2 regions of the Chromobacterium sp. CCUG 30098 genome follow, and region 1 is predicted to be linked to the other one. Evidence: riboswitches for the same ligand, from Rfam matches in the RefSeq annotation. Region 1 holds a riboswitch; the other holds the start of a gene.
The links. Region 1 has a riboswitch for cobalamin ahead of QUG03_RS07925 (HoxN/HupN/NixA family nickel/cobalt transporter). Riboswitches for the same ligand answer to the same signal wherever they lie in the genome.
Positions count from the first base shown of each region.

Region 2: another riboswitch for cobalamin. It lies ahead of QUG03_RS14410 (TonB-dependent receptor domain-containing protein); the one in region 1 lies ahead of QUG03_RS07925 (HoxN/HupN/NixA family nickel/cobalt transporter).

Region 1 is NZ_JAUCGS010000002.1:486,493-490,911, forward strand. Features, by position in the region: gene QUG03_RS07910 (cobyric acid synthase) at 1-464, opposite strand, end outside; gene cbiB (adenosylcobinamide-phosphate synthase CbiB) at 595-1,536, shown strand; gene cobD (threonine-phosphate decarboxylase CobD) at 1,529-2,515, shown strand; cobalamin riboswitch at 2,621-2,803, shown strand; gene QUG03_RS07925 (HoxN/HupN/NixA family nickel/cobalt transporter) at 2,912-3,958, shown strand; gene QUG03_RS07930 ((2Fe-2S) ferredoxin domain-containing protein) at 3,955-4,284, shown strand; gene QUG03_RS07935 (cobaltochelatase subunit CobN) at 4,281-4,419, shown strand, end outside.
Region 2 is NZ_JAUCGS010000006.1:14,183-18,601, forward strand. Features, by position in the region: gene QUG03_RS14400 (histidine phosphatase family protein) at 1-234, opposite strand, end outside; gene cobT (nicotinate-nucleotide--dimethylbenzimidazole phosphoribosyltransferase) at 231-1,274, opposite strand; cobalamin riboswitch at 1,424-1,668, shown strand; gene QUG03_RS14410 (TonB-dependent receptor domain-containing protein) at 1,850-3,700, shown strand; gene cobU (bifunctional adenosylcobinamide kinase/adenosylcobinamide-phosphate guanylyltransferase) at 3,710-4,243, shown strand; gene QUG03_RS14420 (cobalamin-binding protein) at 4,240-4,419, shown strand, end outside.

The DNA of each region.
Region 1 (4,419 bases):
GCTTCGGCGAAGCCCATATTGGCGATGTCGCCGTCGCGCAGATTGATCTCGGCCGGGCTGCCGGCGCCCTCGGCGATGATGCACTGGTATTGCCCCGCCAGCCTGGCGTGGGACGCCAGCACCGCCTTCATCGCCACCGGTTTGTAGTCGTGATAGCCGCGAGCCTCCATATTCCCTATCGCCCGCCCGTGGATGATGACCTGAGAACCGGTATGGCTGTTGGGCTTCAACAGTACCGGGTTCATATCGGTATGCGGCTCCAGCCCGCAGGCCTGCGCTTGCACCGCCTGCGAGCGGCCGATCTCACCGCCGTCCACCGTCACCGCGCTGTTCAGCGCCATGTTCTGCGGCTTGAACGGCGCCACCCTCACGCCACGGCGGGCCAACAGCCGGCACAAGCCGGTGGCCAGCGCGCTCTTGCCGGCATCGGACGTGGCGCCCTGAATCATGATGGTCTTGGCCATGGCATTCCCCCTGCACATAGATGGCGAACAAGGCTTAGAATGGCGGCTTGATTCATTCCGGCCATCCCAAACCCTAAAAATTTGCGCATTGGATACCTCCAAGCGGCGGTCGGCCATTATATAAGGTTGTGTGTTGAATTCCGCATTGTTTCTACCGCTAGCGCTGTTGCTGGACCGCCTGCTGGGCGAGCCGCGGCGCTGGCATCCATTGGTCGGCTTCGGTCGACTGACCCGGGCCGTTGAGCGCTTTGCCTACCCCTCCTCGCCCGATGCCGAGCCCCGCTGGCGCATGCGTCTGCGCGGCGCCCTCTCCGTTTCACTCTTGATCCTGCCTCTGACGCTGGCGGCCTGGCTGCTGGCCCGGCTGCCGCTGCTGTCAGCCATTGTCCCGCTTGTTCTGCTCTACCTGGCGGTGGGCGCCAGGAGCTTGGCTCAGCATGCGGAGGTGGTCAGACAGGCGCTGGCCGACGGCGATCTCGCCTTGGCCCGTGAACGGGTGGGTTGGATCGTCAGCCGCGACACGAGCGAGCTGGATGAGGCCGGGATTGCCCGCGCCACCATTGAGTCGGTGCTGGAAAATGGCTGCGACGCGGTCTTTGCCGCGCTGTTCTGGTTTCTGCTGCTGGGCGCGCCCGGGGCGGTACTGTACCGGCTGTCCAACACGCTGGATGCGATGTGGGGCTATAAGAACGCCCGCTATTTGCATTTTGGCTGGGCCGCCGCCCGCCTCGACGATGTGTTGAACTATGTCCCGGCGCGGCTGACCGCCCTCACCTATTTGCTGCTGGGCCACCCGGCAAGCGGCTGGCGCTGCTGGAGAGCGCAGGCGCCCACTTGGTACAGTCCCAACGCCGGCCCCGTGATGGCGGCCGGCGCCGGCGCGCTGGGCGTCTCCCTTGGCGGCGGCGCGCGCTACCATGGCCAGTGGAAGGAGCGCCCGCCCTTGGGCTGCGGCCCCGCGCCCACGCATCAGGACATCGGCCGCGCGGTGCGCTTGGTCGGCCGCGGCGCATGGCTGTGGGCCGGTCTTTCCCTATTGTGGGCTGTTTTGATTGGAGTCATGCATGCTTGAACACGGAGGCGGCCTGCTGCGCGCGGCCGCTGAATACGGTATTCCGCCTGGGGATTGGCTGGACCTGTCCACCGGCGTCAATCCCAATGGCTGGCCAGTGCCGCCGCTGTCCGCCGACGGCTGGCTGCGGCTGCCGCAGGACCAAGACGGGCTGGAAGCGGCGGCGGCGGAATATTACGGTTGCGGGCAACTGTTGCCGGTGGCCGGTTCTCAACCCGCCATCCAGGTGCTGCCGCGGCTGCGAGCGCCCTGCCGCGTCGGCATGTTGACCTTGTGCTACGCCGAACACCCCTACCAGTGGCAAAGGCGCGGACACCGCGTGGAACGGTTCACGCCGGACGGGCTGGCCGCGAATATTGATCAGCTGGACGTGGTTCAAATCTGCAACCCCAACAACCCCACCGGAGACCGTTTTGAACCGGCTTTGCTGGAAGACTGGCGGCAAAGGCTGGCGGAACGCGGCGGCTGGCTGCTGGTCGACGAAGCGTTTCTGGATGCGTCGCCGCGGGACAGCATGCTCCCCCATATCGGCAAGCCGGGCCTGATCGTGCTGCGCTCGGTCGGCAAATTCTTCGGCCTGGCCGGCGCCCGCGCCGGTTTCGTGTTCGCCCAGGCCGCGCTGCGGCAGGCCTTGGCCGAGGAACTGGGGCCTTGGGCCATGGCGGGTCCGGCGCGCGAAGCGGTGACGCTGGCGCTTGGCGACACCGCGTGGCAGCAATCCATGAGGAGCAAGCTGCTGCGCGATAGCGCGCGGCTGCGGAACTGTCTGGAGCGGCACGGGCTCGCCCCGGCCGGCGGCTGCGAACTGTTCCAGTGGGTTCCCGGCGAGGCCAGCCGGCCCTTGCATCGCCATCTGGCGGGGCTCGGCATCTTGAGCCGTTATTTCGAGTCCCTGCCCAGCTTGCGCTTTGGCCTGCCTAGCGGCGAACAGGACTGGGCGCGGCTGGAACAGGCCTTGGCGGATTGGCGGCGATTGTAATTAAAATCAAAACGCCAGCTGTTCACAGCCTGGTTTTTGTCACGTATCATCCGACCCCATCATGACGGTGCCCCAAAAACCTGTGTGCGAGCTCGCCAGCCAAGATGCGCGGCAGCTCGTAACAGGTTCTCAGAGGGTGAAACGGGAACGCGGTGCAAGACCGCGGCTGCCCCCGCAACTGTAAGCGCAGAGTCCACGCCTAAAGCCACTGGCCCCTAAACGGGCCGGGAAGGCGGCGCCGGACGGCGACGCGCGAGCCAGGAGACCGGCCGTCATACGTGTCGACGCAAGCAGAAACCGGGCGGGGTGTACCGGGGGATACGCACATGCGCCGCTCATGAACACTCGGCGACCTGTGCCCTCGTTTGCGCGACGGAAATCGTCTCCGAGGGCACCATGCATTCATCCACCGCGCCGTCCGCCGGCCGCCGTCTGGCGCAGCACGCGCCGATACTCGCCGGGCTGATCCTGGCCAATCTGCTGGCCTGGGCCTGGGCTTTCGCCGCCTTCGCCGATCACCCGGCCCAACTCGCCACCGCCCTGCTCGCCTATCTGTTCGGCCTGCGCCACGCGGTGGACGCCGATCACATCGCCGCCATCGACAACACCGTGCGCAAGCTGATGCAGGAAGGCCGCCGACCGTCGGCGGTGGGCCTGTTCTTCTCCGCCGGCCACTCCGCGGTGGTGGTCATCGCCGTCGCCCTGATCGTGTTCGCCGCCAGCGCGCTGCAAAGCCGCGTCGCCGGCTTCAAGGAGATAGGCGGCGTTATCGGCACCAGCGTGTCGGCCTTCTTTCTGCTGACGCTGGCGCTGATCAATCTGTCTTCCTTGCGCGCGGTATGGGGCGCTTTCCGCCGCGCCCGCGCCGGCGAGGCCATTTGCGACGAGCAGCTGAATCTGCTGCTGAACAACCGCGGCCTGATCGCGCGCCTGCTCAAGCCCTTGTTTCGCATGGTGACCAAGAGCTGGCATATGTTGCCCATCGGCTTTTTGTTCGGCCTGGGTTTCGACACCGCCACTGAAATCGGCCTGTTCGCCATCGCCACCTCGCAAAGCGCCAACGGCGTGGCGCTGTGGCACATCATGGTGTTCCCGGCGCTGTTCGCCGCCGGCATGGCGCTGGTGGACACGCTGGACAGCATGATGATGGTGGAAGTCTACGGCTGGGCCTTCGTCAATCCGGTGCGCAAGCTCTGGTACAACCTGACCATCACCTTCGTTTCCGTCCTCGTCGCCGTCGGCATTGGCGGGCTGGAGGGCCTGGGCCTGCTGGCGGACAAGCTGCAGCTCACCGGTGGCTTCTGGGACCTGATCTCAGCGCTCAACGACGATCTGGCTCATTTCGGCTACTTCGTCATCGGCGTGTTCCTGCTGACGTGGCTTGCCTCCGCCGCCATTTATAAATGGAAGCGTTTTGACCAACTGACGCCGGAGGCGCGATGAGAACCCACGACAAACACGTGCTGATGTGCACCGGCCCGCGCTGCACGCCGGACGGCCAGGGTTCGGAAGCGATGTTCCTGCACCTGGGCCGCAGCATAGACGCTTGCGAAGGCCTGCGCGCCAAGCGCACCCGCAGCCACTGCTTCGCCGTGTGCAAGGAAGGCCCGGTGATGGTGGTGTATCCGGACGGGGTCTGGTACCGCAAGGTGAATGAAAGCGATATCGAACGCATCGTCTGCCAGCATCTGAAGGGCGGCGTTCCGGTCGAGGAATTGGTGTTCCATAAAACCGGCGTCGGCGACATCGAAACGGAGGCGCAGGCATGAGCGCCGCACTCGCCTTGTTGAGCCACGCCGGCACCGATCTCGCCGCGCTGTCGCGCGCGCGCTGGCCGGAAGACTTCCCCTCCGTGTCTGGCATCTCGCTGCAAGGCATTGCCGACGAGACCGCGATGCAAGCAC
Region 2 (4,419 bases), on a different contig from region 1:
GTCCACTTTCAGCGTCAGCGAGCCGTGCAGAGCGTGCTGGACCGCGAACTCGCGGCAACGCTGCAAAGGCGAGCTGGCCATCGCCGTCACCGGCGCCAGCGCGCAAATGCGCTGCCAGCTTTGCGCCATCTGAATGTGTCCGGTGGCGTTCAGCGGCAGATCGCAACTGCCGATCAAGCGGCCCTCATGATCGATTTCGCCGTGACGCAACAGGGTCAGGGTATAGGGGTTCATTCCGCTTTTCCGGTGATGCCCGCCTCGGCGAAGGTGGCCATCTCGTTGTGCAGGCGGATGGCCATTTGCAGCAAGGGCACGCACAAGGCGGCGCCGGATCCCTCGCCCAGATGCATGCCCAGGTCCAGCACCGGCTCCAGCTTCAGCGCGTGCAGCGCCAGCAGGTGGCCGGTTTCTTCCGAGCGGTGGCTGGCCAGCAGCCAATCTCCCGCGCGCGGCTCCAGCGCCAGCGCGCAGAGCGCGGCGGCGCTGGAAATGAAGCCGTCCACCAGCGCCGGCGCGCCTTGCGCGGCGCTTTCCAGATAGAAGCCGGCCATGGCGGCGATTTCCAGGCCGCCCAGCTCGGCCAGGATGTCCAGCGCGGACAAATCGCGCTCGGCGACGCGGGCCAGCGCGGTGCGCACCACTTGGCGCTTGGTGTCCAGGCCGGCCTCGTCCAGGCCGGTGCCGCGGCCGACGATGCGCTCCGGCGGCAAGTCCGCCAGCCGGCAGATCAGCGCGGCGGACGCGGTGGTGTTGCCTATGCCCATGTCGCCGGCGATCAGCAAATTGGCGCCGCCGTCCAGCGCGCGGCGCGCGGCCAGGCGGCCCACTTCCAGCGCGGCCTCCGCCTGTGCCGGCGTCATTGCGGCCTCCCTGGCCAGATTGCCGGTGCCGGCCCGCACTTTGGCGTGGACGATGGGCAGCGCGGAGACGTCGCTGAGCACGCCGGCGTCCACCACCTCCAGCCTGGCGTCCAGGCTTTGCGCCAACACGCAGATGGCCGCGCCGCCATTGGCGAAATTGCGCACCATTTCGCCGGTCACCACCGAGGGATAGGCGGATACGCCTTCCGCCGTCACGCCGTGATCGCCGGCGAATACCGTGATCGCCGGCCGCAGCGCGTCCGGGCAGACCTTGCCCTGCCAGGCGGCGAAGCGGCAGGCCAGCTCTTCCAGCCTGCCCAGGCTGCCCGCCGGCTTGGTGAGTGTGGCCTGGCGGGCGCGGGCGGCCTGGTAGGCGGCGAAATCGGGTGAGCGAAAGGTATCGATGAATGTCATGAGATGGCCAACTCCAGCCTGGATGAGAGAGTGATTCAGCGGCGACTTTAAGCGATAGCCCGCCACCGGGGCAACCCGCAGCCGGTGGACGATTTGATCCTAACTAAACATATTTCTTTTGGCGCCATCCCGTCGGGATGCTCTCCGGTATAATCCGGAACCTAGCAGGTGTCCGCGGCTCAAGCGCCGCGGATGAAACGGGAAGCCGGTGCAAGACCGGCGCTGCCCCCGCAACGGTAAGGCCTGGCGTGTGAAGCTGTTCAACCGAGTCGCGCTCGATGCGCGAGACGTTGAACCTCAACGCCCAGGCGATGCAAGGGCCACTGTCCATCGGATGGGAAGGCGCATCGCCGCAAGGCCGAGCCCGGAGACCGGCCTGCTGGCATGCGCGATCATGGAAACCACACTCGCGCCCGCCCAATGGCCGCCCGGAAGGCGGCCGCACTGGAGTATCGCGGGGAGGCGATCCGACAGACGGCCCGGCGTCCTGCCGCGGCGTCCCCCTTTTCATGCCTTCTTCGCACTCTTCCTAACCATGCCGCCCTGGCGGCCAGATTCCATGTGGAGTGTGTTTCATGTTCAAACCCCAACAATGCGCCTTGCTGGTCTCGCTGGTCTGCGCCGGCCAGGCCTATGCCGCCAATGTGCCCGAGTTCGCCGGGGATCCGGTAGTGGTGACGGCGGGCCGTGTGGCGCAACCGCTGTCGCGCACGCTAGCCGATGCGACTGTGGTCACGCGCGAGGAAATCGAAGAAAGCGGGGCGCAAACCCTGCAACAAGTGTTGTCGCGTCAAGCGGCTGTTTCTATCGCCAGCAATGGCGGCCCAGGCAGCGCCAGCAGCATCTATATCCGCGGCAACAAGGATAGCCATACGGTGGTGCTGGTGGACGGCGTGCGAATTTATTCCGCCACGCTCGGTACCACGACGATTCAGAATATTCCATTGGCCCAGATCGAGCGCATTGAAATTCTGCGGGGGCCTGCGTCCAGTTTATACGGCGCAGACGCCATCGGCGGGGTGATTCAGATCTTCACTCGCAAAGGCGAGGGCGAGCCGCGATGGAACGCGGGGGTTGAGTTTGGCAGCCGAGGCACCGGCAAGCTAAGCGCCGGCGTAGCGGGGAAGTCAGGAAATACCGCTTATAGCCTGCAGCTGTCGCACGCTCAGTCCGATGGTTTTTCGGCGACGAATTCACGCAACACGTATTACTACAACCCGGACAATGATGGGTATCGCAATGATAGCTATGCCGCTAGCCTGACGCAGACCTTGTTGCCGGGCCATGATTTGACTGTGCGTCTATTCCAGACCTTTGCGGAGGCTGACATTGACTATACCAGTGCGTGGAAGGGGCAGGATCGCTCCAAGTCGCGCCTGACTGGGCAGAGCGTTGAATCAAAAAATCGTTTCAACGATGTCTGGACAAGCACTCTGCGTTTTGCCCGCAGTCAGGACAAGTCCGAGGAGTTTCATAACGGCAATTTCGATCGACGTGCCAGCTTTTTTCAGACAACGCAGAACGAATGGCAATGGCAGAACGACTTGAATACCAAGGTTGGCTTATTTATTTTGGGCGCCTCCCATTTGGACCAGAAAATCGCTAGCGATGGTATCTATACCAAAAACACCCGCACCACCAATGCCGGATTCGTGAGCTACCAGTTGGAGTTGGGCAAGCATCTTCTGCAAGCTAGCCTTCGAAACGATCATGATGATCAATTTGGGGGGAAGATGACCGGTAAAGCCGGTTATGGCTATCATTTCGCCGATGGTTGGCTTGCGCGTGTAGGTTATGGCACAGGGTATAAAGCACCGTCCTTTAACGATCTGTACTATCCGGGCAGCGGCAACCCCAATCTAAAGCCGGAGAGTTCAAAGAATACAGAACTGGCTCTGCAATACCGAAAAGATGGCCGTTCGGCTAGCTTGACCCTATTCCAGAACAAAGTGGAGCAGTTGATTCAGTGGGCGCAAACCGACCCCACGGATTTCAATTCATGGCGCCCGAGCAATGTGGATCGCACAACGATCCGGGGGCTGTCATTGGAGGCGGGGGCCCAATGGCTCAGTATCGACTGGCAAGGTAACTTGACGCTGATGGATGCGCGAGACGATAAGACAGGCAATTGGTTGGCAAACCGGCCGCGCCAGAGTGCCAGCGTATCCGCCGCTAAGCAGTGGGAAAAATGGACGCTGGGAGCGGAGCAGCAAGTCGCGTCGCGCAGAGCGGGAGATGCGGCTAATTCGGAGGCCAAAGCGCTGCATGGTTACGGCGTGACCAATATTTTTGCCAATTATCGTTTTGCCAAAAATTGGACTGCCACGGCTCGAGCGGACAATCTGTTCAATCGTGAATATGAAACCGCTTATGGGTACAACACCGGCGGACTGGGTGTTTTCCTTGGGGTTCGTTTCAGTCAGTAAGGAATTCCCATGCCCCACCTGATCACCGGCGGCGCGCGCAGCGGCAAGAGCCGCTACGCCGAAACCCTGGCCTTGGCCCACCCGGGCCCGGTCTGCTATCTGGCGACGGCCGAGCTGCGCGGCGGCGACGCCGAGTTCGCCGCTCGCGTCGAACACCATCGTCGACGGCGTCCGGCGGCGTGGTCGCAAGCGGAGGCCGGCCGCGGCTTGGCCGCCGAGCTGCTGCGTCGCGACGCGGCGGGCGGCCTGCTCTTGGTCGACTGCCTGGGCATGTGGCTGATGCGCTTTTTCAACGAGAACGGCGGTTTCGACACCGCTGGTTTCGAACAGGAACGCGCCGCGCTGCTGGCGGCGCTGGAACAGGCCCGAGGCGAGGTGCTGCTGGTCAGCAATGAAATCGGCTGGGGCGTGGTGTCGGCCAATGCCCAGACCCGATGCTTCGTCGACGAGCTGGGTCGGGTGAATCAAGCGGTGGCGGCGGTCTGCCAGCGGGTGACGCTGGTGGCCTGCGGCTTGCCGCTGGTGTTGAAAGGCGAGACATGAGACGGTCGCCGGTTCTGGCCTTGCTGCTGGGCGCGCTGCCGGCCTTGGCGGCGGTCAGCGCCCAGGACGGCGGTGGCCAGACCATCACGCTGGCGCAGCCGGCGCAAAGGATTCTGACCCTGGTGCCGCACGCCACGGAAATGCTGTACGCGGTGGGCGCCGGCGACAAGCTGGTG